DNA from 4 places in the Shimwellia blattae DSM 4481 genome. Region 4 is predicted to be linked to each of the others. Evidence: predicted binding sites of a transcription regulator. Region 4 holds the regulator's gene; each other region holds the start of a gene.

Region 1 (3,184 bases), 350 kb from region 4:
CAATCGGGGTAGTGTATGGTGATATCGGGACCAGCCCCTTATATACCCTCAGAGAGTGTCTTTCTGGTCAGTTCGGTTTTGGTGTTGAGCGTGACGCGGTATTTGGCTTTCTGTCGCTGATATTCTGGTTATTAATCCTGGTCGTTTCGGTGAAGTATCTCTCTTTCGTGATGCGGGCCGATAACGCCGGTGAAGGTGGGATCCTGACGCTGATGTCGCTTGCCGGACGCAACACGTCAGCCAGAACCACCTCGATCCTGGTGATTATGGGGCTGGTGGGCGGCAGCTTCTTTTATGGTGAGGTGGTCATTACCCCGGCCATTTCGGTGATGTCGGCCATTGAAGGGCTGGAGATCGCCGCACCAGCGCTGGATGCCTACATCGTGCCACTGGCGGTGTCGGTACTCACCCTGCTGTTTATTATCCAGAAGCACGGCACCGGTATGGTGGGCAAACTGTTTGCCCCTATTATGCTGACCTGGTTTCTGGTGCTGTCGGTGCTGGGGTTGCGCAGCATTATCGCCAACCCGGAGGTTCTCCAGGCGCTGAACCCTCTATGGGCAGTAAACTTCTTCCTGGAGTACAAAGTCATCTCGTTTGTGGCGCTGGGGGCGGTTGTACTCTCGATTACCGGGGTGGAGGCGCTGTATGCGGATATGGGGCACTTTGGTAAGTTGCCTATTCGTATCGCCTGGTTTGCGGCGGTGCTGCCCGCGCTGGTGCTGAACTACTTCGGCCAGGGGGCATTGCTGCTGAAGAACCCGGAAGCCATCAAAAACCCGTTCTTTTTACTGGCGCCGGACTGGGCGCTGATCCCGCTGCTGGTACTGGCGACACTTGCCACGGTGATTGCCTCTCAGGCGGTGATTTCCGGCGTATTCTCGCTGACCCGGCAGGCGGTGCGCCTGGGGTATCTCTCCCCGATGCGTATTATCCATACCTCGGAGATGGAGTCCGGGCAGATCTACATTCCGTTCATCAACTGGCTGCTGTATGTGGCGGTGGTGATTGTGATTGTTAACTTCGAGCACTCCAGTAATCTGGCGGCGGCTTACGGGATTGCGGTTACCGGCACCATGGTGCTGACCTCTATACTCTCCTGCACGGTGGCCCGGAAAAACTGGCACTGGAATAAATTCCTGGTCCTGTTTATCGGTATGGTCTTCCTGTCTATCGATATCCCGCTGTTTTCGGCAAACGTGGATAAAATCGTCTCCGGTGGCTGGCTGCCCCTGAGCCTGGGCCTGGTGATGTTCATCATTATGACCACCTGGAAAAGCGAGCGCTTCCGCCTGCTGCGCCGGATGCACGAGCACGGTAACTCACTGGAGGCGATGATAGCCTCGCTTGAGAAATCACCGCCGGTGCGGGTGCCGGGAACGGCCGTGTTTATGTCCCGGGCGCTGAATGTGATCCCCTTTGCCCTGTTGCATAACCTCAAGCACAACAAAGTGCTGCATGAGCGGGTGATTTTACTGACCCTGCGCACCGAGGATGCCCCCTACGTGCACAACGTGCGCCGGGTACAGATAGAGCAACTCTCGCCGACCTTCTGGCGGGTGGTGGCCAGCTACGGCTGGCGGGAAACGCCGAATGTTGAAGAGGTGTTCCACCGCTGTGGTCTGGAAGGGCTGAGCTGCCGGATGATGGAAACCTCGTTCTTTATGTCGCACGAGTCGCTGATTATTGGTGACCGGCCGCTCTATCTGCGCCTGCGCGGTAAGCTGTTCTTGCTGTTGCAGCGTAATGCGCTGCGCGCGCCGGACCAGTTTGAAATTCCGCCTAACCGGGTGATTGAGCTGGGGACCCAGGTCGAAATCTGATAATCCTGAAACCCTCCGTAATGGAGGGTTTTTTATTCACTTTATGTCCGGCGTCAGCGAAACGTTTCGATAACGATCACATTTTCACGCATCCCCGCTTGTGAACACTTTTTACCCTCTTCTACACTTTCCGCTAGCGAAACGTTTCGCTAGCGGAGTGAGCAGAGAATATGAAGAAAGGCACTGTACTCAACGCCGAGATTTCCGGCGTGATTTCCCGTCTGGGGCATACGGATACCCTGACCATTGGTGATGCGGGGTTACCGGTTCCGCCGGCAACACAGCGGATCGATATGGCGCTGACCCACGGTGTCCCCTCTTTCCTGGCGGTATTTGATGTGGTGACCAGCGAAATGCAGGTTGAGTCCGCCATTCTGGCCAGTGAAATTCAGCATATGAATCCGCAACTCCACGCTGACGTGCTCAGCCGTATTGAGCAACTGCAACAACACCAGGGCAACACCATAACAATTCACTATCTTCCCCATGAACAGTTTAAGCAGCAAACGGCCACCAGCCGCGCGGTGATCCGCAGCGGGGAGTGCACCCCGTATGCGAACGTTATTCTGTGTGCTGGCGTGACCTTCTGAGATGGTTATGGACGCATTATTACAACTAAAAGGGATCGATAAATCGTTCCCGGGCGTTAAGGCTCTTTCCGGCGCTGCGCTCAATGTCTACCCCGGGCGGGTGATGGCGCTGGTGGGTGAAAACGGCGCCGGTAAATCCACCATGATGAAAGTGCTGACCGGGATTTACACCCGCGATGCAGGTTCACTGCTGTGGCTTGGCAAAGAGACCACCTTCAACGGGCCAAAAGCCTCTCAGGAAGCGGGGATCGGGATTATCCATCAGGAACTTAACCTGATCCCGGAGCTGACAGTGGCGGAAAATATCTTCCTGGGGCGTGAATTTGTCAGCCGCTTTGGGCGTATCGACTGGAAAAAGATGCGTGCCGAAGCCGATAAATTGCTGGCGAAACTTAACTTACGTTTTGACAGCCAGGTACTGGTCGGCTCTCTGTCCATTGGCGACCAGCAAATGGTTGAAATCGCGAAAGTGCTGAGCTTTGAGTCGAAGGTCATCATTATGGATGAACCGACAGACGCACTGACCGACACCGAAACCGACTCTCTGTTTCGGGTGATTCGTGAGCTTAAAGCGCAGGGACGCGGTATTGTTTATATCTCTCACCGTATGAAAGAGATTTTCGAGATCTGCGATGATGTCACCGTATTTCGCGACGGGCAGTTCATTGCCGAGCGTGAAGTGGCAAGCCTTACGGAAGACAGCCTGATCGAAATGATGGTCGGCCGTAAGCTCGAAGATCAGTACCCCCATATTAAACACCAGTCCGGAGA
Region 2 (3,184 bases), 330 kb from region 4:
GAGCGCGCCTGGAATGAGAAATTTGCCGCCTACGCCAAAGCCTTCCCTCAGGAAGCGGCTGAATTCACCCGCCGCATGAGCGGTGACATGCCGGCTGATTTCGACGCTCAGGCGCAGGCTGTTATCGAAAAACTGCAGGCCAACCCGGCGAAAATCGCCAGCCGTAAAGCCTCCCAGAACGCGATTGAAGCCTTTGGCCCGTTACTGCCGGAATTCCTCGGCGGCTCTGCCGACCTGGCCCCGTCTAACCTGACCCTGTGGTCTGGCTCCCGGGCGCTGAACGAAGATCCTGCCGGTAACTATATTCACTACGGCGTGCGCGAATTCGGGATGACCGCTATCGCGAACGGTATCTCGCTGCACGGTGGCTTCCTGCCGTACACCTCCACCTTCCTGATGTTCGTGGAATATGCCCGTAACGCGGTGCGTATGGCGGCCCTGATGAAACAGCGCCAGGTGATGGTCTACACCCATGACTCTATCGGTCTGGGTGAAGATGGCCCGACCCACCAGCCGGTAGAGCAGGTGGCTTCTCTGCGCCTGACGCCGAACATGAGCACATGGCGTCCGTGTGACCAGGTGGAAACCGCTGCCGCCTGGAAATATGGCGTTGAGCGTAAAGATGGCCCGACCGCGCTTATCCTGTCCCGCCAGAACCTGGCCCAGCAGGAGCGCAGCGCGCAGCAGCTGGCAGATATCGCCCGTGGGGGATATATTCTGAAAGATTGCGCCGGTCAGCCGCAGCTTATCTTTATCGCGACGGGTTCTGAAGTGGAACTGGCCGTTGCCGCATGGGAAAAACTGACTGCCGAAGGCGTTAACGCGCGCGTGGTTTCCATGCCGTCTACTGACGTGTTCGACAAGCAGGATGCAGCCTACCGCGAAGCGGTACTGCCGAAAGCGGTTTCTGCCCGCGTGGCCATTGAAGCGGGTATCGCGGACTACTGGTTCAAGTACACCGGCCTGAACGGCGCGATTGTCGGCATGACCACCTTCGGGGAATCTGCACCGGCAGAGCTGCTGTTTAAAGAGTTCGGCTTTACGGTTGAGAACGTGCTCAGCAAAGCGAAAGCGCTGCTGTAATCGCGTGAATAATGCGTTTAAAACGGGTCGCTCTGGCGGCCCGTTTTTTTTGGCTCCCGGCGACCGTACCCGGGGAAAAATGTGATGTAGATCAGATTACCGCACTGACTGCCGGCAGGCTGATTCCTTTTATTCCTGCTTTCGCTTATTCTGGCTGAAGCGTTTCAGTTGGCTGAATGTTCGATTATTAATCAATCAGTCACACTGTTTTACAGGTAAGGTTCCACTACGAATGCTGCTGGATTACTCTGTCAGTCATTCTTTCCAGGAGTGCCTTGCAGGAGACCTATGACCATACGCATAGCAATTAACGGCTTTGGACGCATCGGGCGTAACGTGGTTCGTGCTTTGTATGAATCCGGGCGCCGGGCGGAAATCTCAGTCGTTGCCATTAATGAGCTGGCCGCCGCCGAAGGGATGGCCCATCTTCTCAAATACGACACCAGCCATGGGCGTTTTGCGTGGGATGTCCGCCAGCAACAAGATCTGCTATGGGTGGGTGATGACGCTATCCGTATCCTGCATGAGCGCGATCCTGCGGGGCTTCCCTGGCGGGAGCTGGGGGTAGATGTGGTGCTGGATTGTACCGGGGTATACGGCAGCCGGGCCGACGGTGAGATGCATCTTGCCGCGGGCGCGAAGAAAGTGCTGTTTTCCCACCCGGGTGGCGCGGATCTGGACGCCACCGTGGTGTATGGGGTCAACCATCGCCAGCTGCAGCCAGAGCACCGTATCGTCTCTAACGCCTCCTGTACGACAAACTGTATTATTCCGGTGATTAAGCTGCTGGATGACGCGTTCGGCATTGAGTCCGGCACGGTGACCACGATCCACTCGGCAATGCACGATCAACAGGTTATTGATGCCTATCACCCGGACCTGCGCCGCACCCGGGCGGCAAGCCAGTCGATCATTCCGGTCGATACGCGCCTTGCGGCGGGTATTACGCGTATTTTCCCTAAATTCTGCGACCGTTTTGAGGCAATCGCCGTGCGGGTGCCGACGATTAATGTCACGGCAATCGACCTCAGCGTGACGGTGGCGCAGAAGGTGAACCCCGGGGATATCAACCAGTTATTCCAAAAAGCAGCGAGCGGGGTATTTCGTGGTATAGTTGACTATACGGAATTACCGTTGGTCTCGATAGATTTTAACCATGATCCGCACAGTGCCATTGTGGATGGCACCCAGACGCGGGTCAGCGGTGAGCATCTGATTAAAACCTTAGTCTGGTGCGATAATGAATGGGGCTTTGCTAACCGGATGCTCGACACCACGTTAGCAATGGCGACGACAGGTTTCAGGTAAGGCGCGGGTTGCGCCTGCAAAACTTTTAGAATCAACGAGAGGATTCACCATGTCTGTAATTAAGATGACCGATCTGGATCTGGCGGGTAAACGCGTACTGATCCGTTCTGATCTGAACGTGCCGGTAAAAGACGGTAAAGTTACCTCTGATGCGCGTATCCGTGCATCTCTGCCGACTATCGAGCTGGCCCTGAAACAGGGTGCGAAAGTGATGGTAACTTCCCACCTTGGCCGCCCGACTGAAGGTGAGTACAACGAAGAATTCTCTCTGCTGCCGGTTGTTAACTACCTGAAAGACAAACTGTCTGCTCCGGTACGTCTGGCAAAAGACTACCTGGACGGTGTGGACGTTGCCGCCGGTGAACTGGTTGTGCTGGAAAACGTGCGCTTTAACAAAGGCGAGAAGAAAGACGACGAAACCCTGTCTAAAAAATACGCCGCACTGTGCGACGTATACGTAATGGATGCTTTCGGTACTGCGCACCGCGCTCAGGCATCTACCCACGGTGTAGGCCGTTTTGCTGATGTCGCCTGTGCCGGTCCGCTGCTGGCTGCTGAGCTGGACGCGCTGGGTAAAGCGCTCAAAGAGCCAGCCCGCCCGATGGTTGCCATCGTTGGTGGTTCTAAAGTTTCTACCAAACTGACCGTGCTGGACTCCCTGTCCAAAATCGCTGACCAGCTGATCGTCGGCGGCGGTATTGCCAACACCTTTATTGCCGCACAGGGCCACAATGTGGGTAAATCCCTGTACGAAGCAGACCTGGTTGATGAAGCCAAACGCCTGCTGACCACC
Region 3 (3,184 bases), 1.9 Mb from region 4:
GAAGAAGTGGCCGAGCACACCAACCTGGAGACCCACTTTATCGACTCCAGCGGTCTTATCTCCTGGGATCTGTTTAAGCAGGATGCGGACTACCCGTTTGTGGACTGGAACTTCTCCGGCACTACGGAGCAGGAGTTTGCCACGCTGATGGCTATCTTCCGCGCTGAGGGTAAAGAGGTCTATATCGCCGATTACGAACATCTTGATGTCTACGCCTGCCGTATCCTGGTGCCGGGCATGTCGGATATCTACCCGGCAGAAGATCTGTGGCTGGCGAACAACAATATGGGCAGCCATCTGCGCGAAACGATCCTCAGCCTGCCGGGCAGTAACTGGGATAAAGCAGACTACCTGGCGCTGATTGAGCAATTAGACGAAGAAGGCCACGACGATTTTACCCGGGTGCGCGAGCTGCTGGGCCTGGCGACCGGTCCGGATAACGGCTGGTACACCCTGCGCATCGGTGAGCTCAAAGCGATGCTGGCCCTGGCGGGCGGTGATCTGGAGCAGGCGCTAATCTGGACGGAATGGACCATGGAGTTCAACGGCTCGGTCTTCAGCCCGGCGCGGGCCAACTATTACCGCTGCCTGCAAACGCTTCTGCTGCTCAATGAAGAAGAGGAGCGCCAGCCGCTGCAGTATCTGAACGCGTTTGTGCGTATGTATGGTGCCCAGACGGTAGAGGACGCCAGCGCGGCAATCAGCGGTGAAGCGCCGTTCTACGGGCTGCAGCCCGCAGGTGATGACCTGCAGGGCTTCCCGGCGCATCAGGCGCTGCTGGCCGCTTATGAGAAGCTGCAGCGTGCCAAAGCCCGGTGGGCAGCCGCACAGCCGGCCTGATACCACTTTGGTATAGGATAATTCCTGGCTATCCGCTATATTACGGGGCGCAAAATTGCCCCGTCTTTTTTATTCCACGGGTAATAACGTTTTAAATGTAATGGCATGGTTAACCATGGGTAAATAAAATAACAAACCCGGGCCGTGTTGCTACCTTTACTCATTATTATTCAATATTTTTTCACTATTTCAGGAGGGAGCACCGGCTATCTTCAACATATATAATAATTTTTAAAATTTATTTTTATCAGGATAATCAAAAACTTACTCCGAAAATCAGCAATAACCCTGCGTTTTTCGGGCCCGTTAGCTAGGTGACATATGATCTGCATCAAATTTTACTCTATAATGCTTTGTTAGTATCTGGTCGCCGAATTAATAAAGAGAGAGTTAGTGTGAAAGCTGACAACCCTTTTGATCTATTGCTTCCTCCTGCGATGGCGAAAGTCGCCGAAGAAGCTGGTGTCTATAAAGCAACAAAACAACCGTTAACGACATTTTATTTGGCAATCACCGCTGGCGTATTTATTTCTATCGCCTTCGTTTTTTACATCACCGCAACCACCGGCGCCGCGGCTATGCCCTTCGGTATCACGAAGCTGATTGGTGGTCTATGCTTCTCACTGGGCTTGATCCTGTGTGTTATCTGCGGTGCTGATCTGTTTACTTCAACCGTTTTGATAGTCGTAGCAAAAGCCAGTGGCAGAATCACCTGGGGACAGCTGGCGCGTAACTGGGTTAACGTTTATGTTGGCAACCTGGTCGGGGCCCTGCTCTTTGTGGCGCTGATTTGGCTATCCGGCCAGCATATGACAGCAAATGGTGCCTGGGGTCTGAATGTGCTGCAGACCGCGGATCATAAAGTGCATCATACGTTTGTTGAGGCGGTCTGCCTTGGCATTCTGGCGAACCTGATGGTCTGCCTGGCGGTGTGGATGAGTTACTCCGGCCGCAGCCTGATGGACAAAATGTTCGCCATGATTCTGCCGGTAGCGATGTTCGTTGCCAGCGGTTTTGAGCACAGTATCGCAAACATGTTCATGATCCCAATGGGTATCGTGATCCGTGATTTCGCAACGCCGGAGTTCTGGACAGCAATTGGGTCCACCCCGGAGAATTTTTCACACCTGACTGTAGCGAATTTCATTACTGATAACCTGATTCCGGTAACTATCGGGAACATTATTGGTGGCGGTTTGTTAGTTGGGTTGACTTACTGGGTAATTTACCTGCGCGGCGGCGATAAACACTGAGTTTTCGTCACCGGGTAGTAAATAAGATATCCACACTAGAAGGTAGGTGTTAAATGTCCGAGCTTAATGAAATGTTTGCTAAAGCCTGGGAAGGTTTTACTGCGGGTGACTGGCAGAATGGGGTCAACCTGCGTGACTTCATCCAGAAAAACTACACTCCTTATGAAGGTGACGAGTCCTTCCTGGCAGGTGCAACTGATGCAACTACCAAACTGTGGGCAAAAGTCATGGAAGGCATCAAAATCGAAAACAGCACTCACGCGCCTGTTGATTTTGATACCTCTGTAATCAGCACCATCATTTCTCACGATGCTGGTTATATCAACAAGGATCTGGAAAAAGTTGTTGGTCTGCAGACTGAAGCTCCGCTGAAACGTGGTCTGATCGCGTTCGGTGGTATCAAAATGGTTGAAAACTCCTGCAAGGCTTACAACCGTACTCTGGACCCAGAAGTTAAAAAAATCTTTACTGAATACCGCAAAACTCACAACCAGGGCGTGTTCGATGTGTACACTCCGGACATCCTGCGTTGCCGTAAAGCCGGTATCCTGACCGGTCTGCCGGATGCTTACGGCCGTGGCCGTATCATCGGTGACTACCGTCGTATCGCCGTATACGGCATCGACTACCTGATGAAAGACAAATTCGCTCAGTTCACTTCCCTGCAGTCCAAACTGGAAAGCGGTAAAGATCTGGAAGCGGTTATTCGTCAGCGTGAAGAAATCGCCGACCAGCATCGCGCTCTGGGTCAGATCAAAGAAATGGCTGCTAAATACGGCTGCGATATCTCTGGTCCGGCTACCAACGCTCAGGAAGCTGCTCAGTGGACTTACTTCGGTTACCTGGCTGCCGTTAAATCTCAGAACGGTGCTGCAATGTCCTTCGGTCGTGTATCCAGCTTCCTGGATATCTACATCGAACGTGACCTGAAAGCCGGTAAACTGACTGAAGAACAGGCTCAGGAAATCGTTGACCACCTGATCATGAAACTGCGTATGGTTCGCTTCCTGCGTACCCCGGAATATGATGAACTGTTCTCCGGCGACCCGATCTGGGCAACTGAATCCGTTGGGGGTATGGGCCTGGATGGT
Region 4 (3,184 bases):
TACTCGGTGTCTGCCTGGGCCACCAGGCCATAGCCCAGGCGTTCGGTGCCCGTATTGTGCGGGCCGGGCAGGTGATGCACGGTAAAACATCGCCGGTGACGCATCATCATCAGGGGGTTTTTCATGGCCTGAATAACCCGCTGACTGTCACCCGCTACCACTCGCTGGTGGTGGAGCCCGGCTCCCTGCCGGACTGTTTCGAGGTGACCGCCCGTAGCGATGACGGTGAAATTATGGGGATCCGCCACCGGGAGTGGGATCTGGAAGGGGTGCAGTTCCACCCGGAAAGCATCCTCAGCGAGCAGGGCCACGCGCTGCTGGCCAATTTCCTCAGGCGCTGAATTTTTATTGCCATTAAATGATTTTTTATGCATATTTTGTGATTATCTTTTCATGTCGCAGTACGCATAAAATGGATGGTCACGAATGGCAACTGAACAATCAGCAATTACCCGCGCTACTTTTGATGAAGTTATTCTGCCGATTTATGCGCCGGCAGAATTTATTCCGGTAAAAGGCCAGGGAAGCCGGGTGTGGGATCAGGCCGGGAAAGAGTATATCGATTTTGCCGGGGGGATCGCGGTGACCGCGCTGGGGCATTGCCACCCGGCGCTGGTGGCGGCGCTGATCGACCAGGGGCAGACCTTATGGCACACCAGCAATGTCTTCACCAATGAGCCTGCCCTCACTCTGGGCAAAAAACTCACCGGGGCCACCTTCGCCGAGCGCGTGGTGTTCCTGAACTCCGGGACAGAGGCGAACGAAACCGCGTTTAAACTGGCCCGCTACTACGCAAGCACCCGCCACAGCCCGTACAAAACCAAAATTATCGCTTTTCACCACGCCTTCCATGGCCGCTCACTGTTTACCGTGTCGGTTGGTGGCCAGCCTAAGTATTCCGATGGCTTCGGGCCGAAACCGGCCGATATTGTCCATGTGCCGTTTAATGATTTAGCCGCCGTGAAAGCGGTCATCGATGATCATACCTGTGCCGTTGTGGTGGAGCCTGTCCAGGGGGAGGGCGGGGTCTGCGCGGCAACGCCGGCGTTTTTGCAGGGGCTGCGTGACCTGTGCGACGAGTACCAGGCCCTGCTGGTCTTTGATGAGGTGCAGTGCGGCATGGGCCGCTGCGGCGAGCTGTTTGCTTATATGCACTACGGGGTGACCCCGGACATTCTGACCAGCGCCAAAGCGATTGGCGGCGGCTTCCCGGTGAGCGCCATGCTGACCACCGAAGAGATAGCCTCTGCCTTCCATGTGGGCTCGCACGGCTCCACTTACGGGGGCAACCCGCTGGCCTGTGCGGTGGCGAATGCGGCATTTGATATTATCAACACGCCTGAGGTGCTGGGCGGTGTTCACCATAAACGGGATCTGATGGTGAAGCATCTGCACCGTATCGACGAGCAGTACGATGTCTTTAGTGATATTCGCGGTATGGGGCTGCTTATTGGCGCCGGGCTGAAGCCGACATTCCGGGGTAAGGCGCGGGATATTCTGTACGCCGCGGCAGAGGCCGGGGTGATGGTGCTCAATGCCGGGCCGGATGTGATGCGTTTTACACCGGCGCTCAATATTGACGACAGGGATATTGACGACGGGATGGCCCGCTTTGCGGATGCGGTTGCCCGGGTGGCTCAGGGCCTGTAGCAGGCAGAAAAAAGGCGCGTTGCCGGTGGCACGCGCCCTGTAAGACGGCGGGATTAACGGGTCCCGTAAACGACGATGGTTTTACCGTGGGCAGAGATCAGGTTCTGATCTTCAAGCATCTTCAGGATGCGGCCTACGGTCTCGCGGGAGCAGCCGACAATCTGGCCAATTTCCTGACGGGTAATTTTGATCTGCATACCATCCGGGTGGGTCATGGCATCCGGCTGTTTAGCCAGGTTCAGTAAGGTCTGTGCGATACGACCGGTCACATCCAGGAAGGCCAGGTTACCCACTTTTTCTGAGGTGACCTGCAGACGGCGGGCCATCTGTGAAGAGAGGCGCATCAGGATATCCGGGTTAACCTGAATCAGCTGGCGGAATTTCTTATAGGAAATTTCAGCAACTTCACAGGCTGTTTTGGCGCGTACCCAGGCACTACGTTCCTGACCTTCTTCAAACAGACCCAGTTCGCCGATAAAATCGCCCTGGTTCAGGTAGGACAGGATCATCTCTTTGCCTTCTTCATCTTTGATCAGAACGGCAACGGAGCCTTTGACAATGTAATACAGGGTTTCCGCCTTTTCGCCCTGATGAATCAGCGTACTCTTCGATGGATACTTATGAATGTGGCAATGGGACAAAAACCATTCGAGAGTCGGGTCGGTTTGCGGTTTGCCAAGCACCATGCGCAATTATCCTCTTGTTATCTTGACTCCAAAGCGCGGGTTCTGCCGTCTCTGGGGCTGCAATCGTTAAATAATCCCCACCCTGGGGTAACCGGCAGAGGGTCTGCCTCTGTGAACTGATGTTCCTGTTCGCGTATCCGCATTGTGCGGTGGGTGTATTGCTACACATCCTGGTTGTTTTAGCATAGGTTTCCGAAAGTGTCTCCTGTTGTCTCGCTTCAGCTTGACCCAGGTCGTCTTCTGTTGCCTGTTTTCTTTCAGGCGCATACCCTTGTAGAAAAGTTTTGTCCACGGAGTAATAAAAATGCAAGCAAGAGTTAAATGGGTTGAGAGCCTGACATTCCTCGGGGAGTCCGCTTCCGGGCATCAGGTTTTGATGGATGGCAACTCCGGCGATAAAGCGCCAAGCCCGATGGAGATGCTGTTAATGGCCGCCGGTGGCTGTAGCGCCATTGACGTGGTGTCTATTTTGCAAAAGGGCCGCCAGGATGTGAGCGACTGCGAAGTGAAGCTGACTTCGGAGCGCCGTGAAGAGGCACCGCGCCTGTTTACGCATATTAATCTGCATTTCGTGGTGACCGGCCATGAACTGAAAGACAGCGCAGTGGCGCGCGCGGTGGAGCTGTCTGCGGAGAAGTATTGCTCAGTCTCGCTGATGCTGGGTAAAGCGGTAAATATTACCCACTCCTACGAAGTGGTTGAGAAGTAACAGAGTGTACCTGCCGGGCAGTGCGTAACAGATTGCCCGGCGGCACTTAGCGAATCTCCGGGCGCTGTAGCCCGCCGTCGGTAATTTTCTTCCCTTCCATAATGCGCTGCACCAGCGGCAGCATAATCAGCTCCATTGC

What was found. Region 4 encodes CRP, which controls carbon source genes, mostly activating them, when cyclic AMP is high. Its sites were predicted from a motif close to ATGTGANNNNNNTCACAT; they were not measured.
Region 1: the regulator CRP is predicted to act here: its motif matches at 1,888-1,905, upstream of rbsD (D-ribose pyranase).
Region 2: the regulator CRP is predicted to act here: its motif matches at 1,163-1,180, upstream of epd (erythrose-4-phosphate dehydrogenase).
Region 3: the regulator CRP is predicted to act here: its motif matches at 1,160-1,177, upstream of focA (formate transporter FocA).

The regions. Positions count from the first base shown of each region.
Region 1 covers NC_017910.1:4,099,126-4,102,309, reverse strand. The annotation lists gene kup (low affinity potassium transporter Kup) at 1-1,823, shown strand, start outside; gene rbsD (D-ribose pyranase) at 1,994-2,413, shown strand; gene rbsA (ribose ABC transporter ATP-binding protein RbsA) at 2,421-3,184, shown strand, end outside.
Region 2 covers NC_017910.1:617,527-620,710, forward strand. The annotation lists gene tkt (transketolase) at 1-1,083, shown strand, start outside; gene epd (erythrose-4-phosphate dehydrogenase) at 1,372-2,391, shown strand; gene pgk (phosphoglycerate kinase) at 2,441-3,184, shown strand, end outside.
Region 3 covers NC_017910.1:2,582,391-2,585,574, forward strand. The annotation lists gene ycaO (30S ribosomal protein S12 methylthiotransferase accessory factor YcaO) at 1-840, shown strand, start outside; gene focA (formate transporter FocA) at 1,236-2,093, shown strand; gene pflB (formate C-acetyltransferase) at 2,147-3,184, shown strand, end outside.
Region 4 covers NC_017910.1:289,124-292,307, forward strand. The annotation lists gene pabA (aminodeoxychorismate synthase component 2) at 1-341, shown strand, start outside; gene argD (bifunctional acetylornithine/succinyldiaminopimelate transaminase) at 427-1,650, shown strand; gene crp (cAMP-activated global transcriptional regulator CRP) at 1,704-2,336, opposite strand; gene EBL_RS01240 (OsmC family protein) at 2,641-3,045, shown strand; gene EBL_RS01245 (phosphoribulokinase) at 3,092-3,184, opposite strand, start outside.